One region of the Cytobacillus sp. IB215665 genome, then DNA from elsewhere that is predicted to be linked to it. Evidence: predicted binding sites of a transcription regulator. Region 1 holds the regulator's gene; each other region holds the start of a gene.

Region 1 (3,290 bases):
ATTGAATGCTTTATATAAGATATTAATACGACCTTTATACTTGCATATACTCACAAAATAACCGCTAGAAAATACTACATGAAAAAAGTGAGCCTCTACAATTTGTAAAAACTCACTTTGATTAACTTTGTTATGGTTTATTGTATGGTTATTACTCATTTTCAGTCAGGAGTTCCTGTTCTAGTTTTTCCACTTTCCGATAGGTTATTTTTGAGATAAAGATACTTATTTCATATAGAATAAATAAAGGTATCGTCACCATCAGATGTGAAATGAGCTCTGGTGGCGTAATAAATGCTGCTATAACTAGTAAAACGAAATATGCGTATTTTCTTATTTTCGCTAAAAACATAGGCGAGACTATGCCAAGTCTAGTTAAAAACATCACAACGACAGGAAGCTGAAACAATATTCCAAATGGAATAGTGATTTTAAATAGAAATTGGAAGTATTCATTTATGCCAATAACTTGATTAACCGTTAGCCGTTCAGATATCCTCGTCATAAACTCAATAACAAATGGAAATAGAATAAAATAGGAAAATGAAACTCCACCTAAAAATAGTAACACTGATATTGGTATATAACTTAAAGTGATTTTCCGTTCTTTTTCATATAGACCTGGGCTAATAAACGCCCAAAGCTGATATAAAATAACTGGTGCAGTAATTACAAAAGCTATAATAAAAGCAAATTGCATATAAATTTTTATTGGATCAGTTAAGGAAAATGCATTCATCGTCAGCTCTTTTGCTTCATCAGCCTGTTGTAAATAGACAATGATTGGCTCAGCCAAAAAAAAGCTTCCAATTGTAGCAACAACAAAGAAAACGGCTGCGATAATTAGACGCTTCCTTAGCTCTCCTATATGATCGTATACAGACATTTCTTTACTATCATTCATACTTTCTCATCCTAATGTTACTTCTTTTTATTATTTTCATTTGCAATGTCTTGTGCCGCTCTCTTAAATTCTCTAAGTGTTTCTCCAGCAGCTTTTCCTAATTGAGGAAGCTTATTTGGACCAAAGATAACGAGTGCGATCACTAAAATTAATATAAGACTTCCTATTCCTATGTTAATTGGTCTCACCTCCATCATAAATTACAAATAATTTTCCTGATCTATCATTATAAAGCATATATTGTTATTATAACTCGATGATCATCTAAACGACCACAATGCCAGTAGAGCTACTATTCAGTTGGGTAGTTTTTAAGGAAATATACTAAAGATTGTAACTCAACTGCTAAATCAATGTGATGAATTCTAATATGGTCAGGTACATTAATTCGAGCTGGTGTAAAATTCAAAATACCCTTAATACCTGTTTCTACTAAACGATCGGTCATCCCTTGAGCAACTGGTGCAGGTACAGTTAAGATGGCAACACTTACATCTTTGGTAATATATTTTTCTAAATCATCCATATGATAAATAGGAACATCTCCAACTGTAGTGCCAATTTTTTGCTCATCAACATCAAATGCAAGTTCAATTTTCATATTATTATTTTTAATAAAATTGTAATTTAAAAATGCAGTACCTAAATTCCCGACCCCGATTAACACCACTTTTGTCAGTTCATCTTGATCTAGTGTTTGTCGAAAAAACGTTAATAAATAATTAACATTATAACCATACCCTTTTTTACCTAAAGCACCAAAATACGAAAAATCTCTACGTATTGTTGCTGAATCTACTTTTACAGCCTCGCTTAACTCAGCAGAAGATACGCGCTGCTTACCTGCAGCATGAAGATTTTTAATGAATCGATAATACAATGGTAAACGCTTTGCAGTAGCTTGTGGAATTTTTGTTTGTTCGTTATTCACTTCTATTCCCCCACATTCAAACAGCTATTCATTCACTGCTCTCTAATAAAGTCTCCGTTCTTTCCACCAGTCTTCTCTAATAAATAAGTTGGACCAATAACCATACCTTTATCAACTGCTTTACACATGTCATAAACAGTTAAGGCACATGTGCTAGCAGCAGTTAAAGCTTCCATTTCAACACCTGTACTACCCTTCGTTTTAACTTCTACGATAATAATAAGCTTGTATAAGTGCTTTTCTTCTTCCCATGTAAATGTGATATCGACACCCTTTAAACTAATTGGGTGACACATCGGGATAATATCTGATGTTTTTTTTGCAGCCATAATACCAGCCACTTGAGCTACAGCTAAAACATCCCCTTTTTTTATTTTTGAATGAATAATTTGTTCATAAATTTCTTTACTAACTGAGATACTTGATCTCGCTATAGCAGTTCTTAATGTTTCGCCCTTTTCAGAAATATCAACCATCTTTGCTCTACCTTGATCATTAAAATGTGTAAATGAAGACACTGTTGCTTTTCACCTCTCAATATGACTATACTACACTATTTTTACAATCCTGTCGTTACTTTAACAAGGCGTGAAAACTATATGTACACCCAAGTCCGTTTCTATCACCTTCTTAGTAAATGGCTTTTTCGTAAGTGGTGTGGCAATTGTAATTAATAATTTAGCCTATTGTTATAGTTTTAATGATGAAAAGGTGCAACAAATACTATGAGAAATCCTATTTATGTCTTAGTACAAGGCTTTTTTCGCATTAATTGCTGTTATTCGTTTTAAGAGAAAATACGTATAAACCTAGCGGTCGTAGCTTCTTTCCTCTTAATAAATGAGGTCAATTGCAAAAAATTTTATGAAAAGAGCCTATACATCGTACATGATATAAAAGCTAAGTCTAAAATATCTTCACTAAGAAAGCGCATACAAATCAAACTGAACTATTGTTAAAAATAAGCACTTCTCAAACCTTAGATAGTTAAACATTGGAATCCAGTGAAAGAATATTGCTCATTTCATACATTTTAAGATACACTAAAACTATTATAACAGAGGTGAACTAACATGATAGTGTTACAAGTGAATCAGCTCACAAAATATTTTGGATCTGATCTTATTTTATCGAATATAAAGCTAGAAGTACAATTGAAAGATAGAATAGCTGTCGTTGGCCGTAACGGCGCTGGAAAATCAACCTTATTGAAAATAATAGCAGGATACATGTCTCATGATAGCGGAAGCGTCATGAAACCGAAAGATATTTCTATTGGATATTTAGCACAGCATAGTGGCTTAGATTCGGACTTATCTATTTGGGAAGAAATGTTAACCGTGTTTGAACCGTTAAAAAAAATGGAGATAGAATTACGTAAACTAGAAGAAAAAATGTCCAATCAAAGCCTTATGTCAAACAAGGCAGATTACGACAAACTATTAAAAGAGTATG
Region 2 (3,290 bases), on a different contig from region 1:
CCGTAAGGGGATTAAAGTAGTGTTTTCTGACGAGAGTCCTATTGTGATTCGGGAGGATATTCGCAAGAAAATTGTTCCTGATGAAAATACGCCTATTAGAAAAGCTAAAATGCCACCATCATCCAACGCATTTGTTCCATCAGTAGCAGGGCTAATAATGGCAAGTCATGTGGTTACTGAACTGTTAACAGATATACCAATTAAACGAGTAAATCAGGGTTAAACATACTCTACATTTAACGGAGCTCGACTTGGACCTTCGCGTTTCGACAATGACAAAAACGTGGTCTAAAGATAGACCACGTTTTTTACTTAGCTAATTGTTCTAAATTTCCGTTTTTATCCATTCTGAAAGCCGGAGATGGTCTTTCTTCATTATCATCAAATAAAACCATTTTACGTGCTCGATCCATAATTTGTACTAATGCTTGATAGTCTTCTTGTATCATAGATTGCTTTTCCGACATTTTTTCAAGCTTTATAACTAGTTCTTTATTTTGCTTTGAAAGAGTTTGGTTTTCTTGTTGTAATTGTACATTTTCTTGCTGCAATCTCATTGAATGTTGATCTTGTACTTTAAGTTCTTTTAAATAAGAAATGCAATCTTCTAGAGATATTGAATTTGATCCAGCTGATGATTCTATAGATGGCACTGATGTACTCACTGGCGTAGTCAACAACTCTGTCGTGAACTCATTATTTAGATTATAGGTCTCTACTGGATTGCTATCATCAACTGTAGTAATCTGTGGTAGTGAAATTGTACTAGGAAGCTCATCTTGCTTCTTTAATCTGTCTAACGCTCTCTTTCTTTCTTTTCTTTGTTTTTTCGCAATGGCGATAGCTTGATCATACTTTCCTCTTACTTCCGCGTTCCACCGAAATCCACAAGCAGCAGAAGTTCGGTTAAGCTTATCACCTACTTCTTCGAAGGCTAATAACTGAGTTCCACCTTCACGAATATAGCGAAGTACTGTTTCTGCGAGTAATAGGTCTTCTTCATGAGACCATGCATCTTGACGAACTTTCACATAAACACTCCTATCTTCTGAAAAATTTAATTTACTATATAGTAGATTTTCTATTAATAGAATGGACGGCTATTATAATTTTTATACATTTACTAGTTTTTTTAAGTATCAAAAGATGTAAAAAGTGGGAAATATGAGTTTAATAATATATGTGAAATTATTCACAATGTCGTCAAATTTATTGTAACTATTCACAACATATCGATAGTATAATAAACGTGTAAGATAGTTAGTTAATAAATTTAGTAAAAAACGTAAAGTAACAAGTAAGTAGCTTTTTTTTAACATTCACATGTGAAAACATTCACAAACTTTTAGCAAGAAATTAGGAGGAGTTTCAAATGGCTGTTGAAGAAAAAGTATTAAAACAACAACAAGATGTTACAAAAATGATTAATTCTTTAGTTGATCGTGGTTCTAAAGCGTTAAAGGAATTTCGCAATTATGATCAAGAAATGATCAATGACATAGTAAAAGAAATGGCTTTAGCAGGATTAGATCAACATATGCAATTAGCTAAGCTAGCAGTTGATGAAACAAAACGTGGTGTTTATGAGGATAAAATTATTAAAAACATTTTTGCTACAGAGTACATTTATCATAACGTTAAATATGATAAAACTGTCGGCATTATTAATGATAATGAACACGAAGGTGTAATCGAAGTTGCAGAGCCAGTTGGTGTTGTTGCTGGTGTAACACCAGTGACAAATCCAACATCAACAACGATGTTTAAAGCAATTATTGCAATTAAAACTAGAAACCCAATTATTTTTGCTTTCCACCCATCTGCACAAAAATGTAGTAGTGAAGCTGCAAGAATTCTTCGTGACGCAGCAGTAAAAGCAGGAGCACCTGAAGGTTGTATACAATGGATAGAAACGCCATCTATCGAAGCAACAAAACAATTAATGAATCATGATGGGGTTGCGATCGTCTTGGCGACAGGTGGTCCAGGGATGGTTAAATCAGCGTATAGTACTGGTAAACCTGCGTTAGGTGTAGGTGCTGGTAACGTACCGTGTTATATTGAAAAATCTGCTGATGTGAAACGTTCTGTAAATGATTTAATTTTATCAAAAACATTTGATAATGGCATGATTTGTGCTTCTGAACAAGCTGTTATTATCGATAAAGATATTTATGATGAAGTGAAAAAAGAAATGATATATCATTCTTGTTACTTCTTATCAGAAAACGAAAAGAAAAAAGTAGAAAAACTTGTTATTGATGAAAACAAATGTGCAGTTAATCCAAATATCGTTGGTAAACCAGCTTATGAAATCGCCAAAATGGCTGGTGTAGAAGTACCAAAAGATACTAAAATTCTAATCGCTGAATTAAAAGGTGTAGGTGAAGCTCACCCACTTTCAAGAGAAAAGCTTAGTCCAGTACTAGCTTGTTATAAAGTTAATAATACAGAGGAAGGGATTACTCGTGCAGAAGAAATGCTAGAGTTTGGAGGTCTAGGTCACTCTGCTGTAATTCATTCTGAAGACCAAGAAACAATAGAAACTTATGGGAAACGTATGAAAGCATGCCGTGTCATTGTGAATGCTCCATCTTCACAAGGTGCAATCGGAGATATTTATAATGCATATATTCCTTCATTAACATTAGGATGTGGATCTTACGGCAAGAACTCTGTATCTTCAAATGTTGGAACAGCGAACTTATTAAATGTAAAAAAAATTGCGAAAAGGAATGTCAATATGCAATGGTTTAAGCTTCCACCAAAAGTTTACTTTGAAAAGCATTCTACTCAATATTTAGCAAAAATGCCTGAAATCTCAAAAGCTTTGATTGTAACGGACCCAGGTATGGTGAAGCTTGGCTATGTTGATAAAGTTCTTTATTATTTACGTAAACGTCAAGATTACGTCCATTGTGAAATTTTCTCAAATGTTGAGCCAGATCCATCTATTGAAACAGTTATGAAGGGTGCAGAAATGATGAAAGAATTCCAACCTGATGTCATCATCGCACTTGGTGGTGGATCAGCGATGGATGCTGCAAAAGGAATGTGGTTATTTTACGAACACCCAGAAACAACGTTCCATGGCTTAAAACAGAAGTTTTTAGACATCCGTAAACGTACGTTCAAATATCCTAAACTAGGAAACAAAGCTAAATTTGTTGCAATACCAACAACTTCAGGAACTGGATCTGAGGTAACACCATTCTCTGTTATTACTGACAAGAAAAACAATGTCAAGTATCCGTTAGCAGATTATGAATTAACACCAGATGTTGCAATCG
Region 3 (3,290 bases), on a different contig from region 1:
TAATTTCTTTAAGTGACAAGCATCACATTGTTTATAAATATATTTTGCTTTAATATGTATATAATAGGTTAAATATGCTATTACTGACTTAAATAATTTATGGGGGAGAGATTGCTTATGGTCAATCAGGCAATATCAATTCAAGACCAACATCATCGCCCTTTGCGGGATATAAGAATATCAGTTACTGACAGATGTAATTTTCGTTGTTCATATTGTATGCCAGCAGACATATTCGGCCCTGATTTTCCATTTTTACAAAGGAAAGAACTATTGACGTTTGAAGAAATTTCTAGACTCGTCAAATGCTTTGCTGAGGTTGGTGTGAAGAAGGTAAGGTTAACTGGGGGAGAACCGTTACTTAGAAAGGATCTTCATATTTTAATTAAGCAACTGTCATTAATCGCTGGAATTGAGGATATTGCTCTTACTACAAACGGAATATATTTACCAAAATATGCGAAAGAGTTAAAGCAAGCTGGTTTACAGCGTGTAAATATAAGCTTGGATGCTATTGAAGATGAAATATTTAAAAAAATGAACGGCAGATCTGTAGGCGTATCACCAGTTTTAAAAGGTATAGCGGCTGCTAAAAAAGAGGGTCTAATCGTAAAAGTAAATATGGTTGTTAAGAAGGGCTTAAATGATTCTCAAATTATACCGATGGCGAAATATTTTAAAAAGGAAGAGATTCCTATTCGCTATATTGAGTTTATGGATGTCGGTAGCACAAATGGCTGGAATTATGATCAAGTGGTAACGAAAAAACAAATATTTCACCAGTTAGAAGAACACTTTGAATTAGAACCAGTAGAGCAACGATATTTTGGCGAAGTAGCAACATGCTATCGCCATAAAGGCTCAAATACAGAAGTAGGATTCATTACATCTGTTTCAGAGTCATTTTGTTCCAGCTGTACAAGGGCTCGTATATCAGCAGATGGGAAAATGTACAATTGTTTATTTGCATCGAAAGGCCACGATTTTAAGAAAATATTACGTGCTAATGCATCAAGTGAAACAATTATAGAGGAAATTAAAAAGGTGTGGGGTGCGCGACATGATCGTTATTCAGATGAACGCACTGAACACTCAGCAAAAATGAGAGAAAAAATCGAAATGTCCTACATTGGCGGGTGAGAAGTATCTTGAACATCCCCGATAAGCAAAGAAGAGTCGGATGAAAAGTCACTTTTTAACGTTCTGAAGGTTTGTTTTATGAAAACAAGCAGATAAGCTCTGTAGGTAGGATATCATAGAAATCAGCAAACTCAATAACAAACCCTCTGACACAATTTGTCAGAGGGTTTTAACTTATGAAATCTTATTGAATAAAATATTATTTTCTAGATGGATATGCTCAAATAAATCAGATTCTAGCTCTTCTAATCGATTAAATACTAATTGATACGTTCTACATGCACCTAATGGTGGAGTGAAATTATTCGTTACGGTACGTAGTTCTTTTAAGATATCACCTGCATTATCATGTTCATTTTTCGTAGCTTCGAGAATATTGACGATTTTGTCTCGATTACTATTAGAAGGGTCGCGCTCGAACGATAAGAATGATGGAAATAACTCAGTTTCTTCACTGATAAGGTGCTCTTCTAAATCTGCTTTTAACGTGTTGAATAGCTTATGAACTTGTATAAGTTCTGGATGGGTTTGTCCATGTACCCTCATCACCTTAGTTACATACGGGCTTAATTGTGGAAGCTCCTCTTCTAAATAACGATGATGTTTATCTATTATGCGATTGATAAGTTCGGTAATAGATGCCGAATTCCAGTTGTGTTGAGAACTTGAATCGTTTTCTTTCTCTTCATACAATTTGTTTAGCTCTGCAATTATTTTTTTTGTAGAAACATTTCTTTCAAGAGCTGATTCTTTTATCGGTCGATTCCCATTACAACAAAAATCAATCCTATAAGATTTAAATATATCACTAGCTTTAGGAAATTCTGCTACAACTTCCCCTACAATCATGTTTTCATCGAATTTATTTGGCATTTCTATTTCCTCCTCATTATTAAAAGTGAATACTTCCGTTATAGCATAGCCAATTCAAATGCGTAGCGTGGTGATTGAGATCACAGGTCTTTCATTGTGAACGTAACTTTATGGACAGGAAATGCGGTGTCAATTAGGTAAATTGACAATTAGCGTCACACATCTTTCATAATATCGAAACAGGATTGTGACAAATGTCATACAAAAATGAAAAAAGCTATTATATGATGAAATTACAATGAGAAGAATTATCATTATCATAAAAGATGTTAATTTGTATCTTTAGCTATGAAGAACTTTTCCGCTATTTCAGGAGGGATATCATATGAACATGGCTAGCTTGAAAAAAGGTTCTACAGCAAAAATTATTGATTTGTCATTAGCAAGTGATCTTGTGAAGCAACGGTTATTAGACATGGGCGTCGTAGAAGGTGAAAATATTTGCTTAAGGTGTGTCATGCCATTTGGAGGTCCAGTATTGATTGAGTGCTGCGGACAATGTATAAGCATTAGACGTAATGAGGCAGCGAAGATTGGAGTGGATGATATTGTCCTCACAAATTGCACTATTCGGGAATCCTAATACAGGAAAAACATCGCTGTTTAATAATTTGACAGGATCATATGAATACGTTGGTAACTGGAGTGGGGTGACCGTTGAGAAGAAAATTGGTATTTTAAGAGATAATCAAGGCCAGCTCATTGATCTCCCAGGAGTGTATTCATTAAATCCACTTTCAAAGGATGAAGAAGTTGTCACAAATTTTATGCTTACAGCATCATTTGAAAAAATTGTTAATATTGTTGATGCTTCTCAACTAAAGCGGAATTTACACTTAACAGTGCAGTTGCTAGAGTTCGAGAAACCTATCATTATCGGTTTAAATATGGTTGATGTTGCAAAAAAAAGAGGCTTGAAGATCAATGCTGAAAAATTAGCTGACTTGCTTGATGTCATAGTAGCCCCTATTATTGCTCGAACTGGAATGGGCTGTGGAGAACTTACAGCTAATCTTGCGTTGCTAAATGAATCTAGTGAAAGGGTATTTGCATTAAATTATGGTGTTATTTTAGAAGAAGCTATTCAGCAAATTGAAGATAAACTACCAGACAAATTATCTATATCAAAACGGTGGTTAGCTATACAATATTTGGAAGGGAATAAACAAGTAGAGTCATATGTTAACCAACTTTTAAAACCAAATATACTTGAGAAAATAAAGCACCAAACGGAACAGATGATATCAAAAGATGCTGAAGGTGGAACAATACGTCAT

What was found. Region 1 encodes Rex, which represses fermentation and respiration genes when NADH is low (regulators of the CRP and FNR family bind a similar motif). Its sites were predicted from a motif close to TTGTGAAATATTTCACAA; they were not measured.
Region 2: adhE (bifunctional acetaldehyde-CoA/alcohol dehydrogenase) is a predicted target of Rex. The motif match lies at 1,181-1,198, and genes of this name have one in related genera.
Region 3: ric (iron-sulfur cluster repair di-iron protein) is a predicted target of Rex. The motif match lies at 2,199-2,216, and genes of this name have one in related genera.

Annotation. Positions count from the first base shown of each region.
Region 1 is NZ_JAXBME010000029.1:24,755-28,044, forward strand. Features, by position in the region: gene tatC (twin-arginine translocase subunit TatC) at 152-904, opposite strand; gene SLH52_RS22375 (twin-arginine translocase TatA/TatE family subunit) at 922-1,101, opposite strand; gene SLH52_RS22380 (redox-sensing transcriptional repressor Rex) at 1,197-1,835, opposite strand; gene moaC (cyclic pyranopterin monophosphate synthase MoaC) at 1,868-2,353, opposite strand; gene SLH52_RS22390 (ABC-F family ATP-binding cassette domain-containing protein) at 2,909-3,290, shown strand, end outside.
Region 2 is NZ_JAXBME010000002.1:187,287-190,576, forward strand. Features, by position in the region: gene SLH52_RS02870 (tRNA threonylcarbamoyladenosine dehydratase) at 1-223, shown strand, start outside; gene SLH52_RS02875 (RsfA family transcriptional regulator) at 309-1,031, opposite strand; gene adhE (bifunctional acetaldehyde-CoA/alcohol dehydrogenase) at 1,373-3,290, shown strand, end outside.
Region 3 is NZ_JAXBME010000003.1:119,506-122,795, reverse strand. Features, by position in the region: gene moaA (GTP 3',8-cyclase MoaA) at 118-1,140, shown strand; gene ric (iron-sulfur cluster repair di-iron protein) at 1,315-2,013, opposite strand; gene SLH52_RS04845 (FeoA family protein) at 2,339-2,596, shown strand; gene feoB (ferrous iron transport protein B) at 2,556-3,290, shown strand, end outside.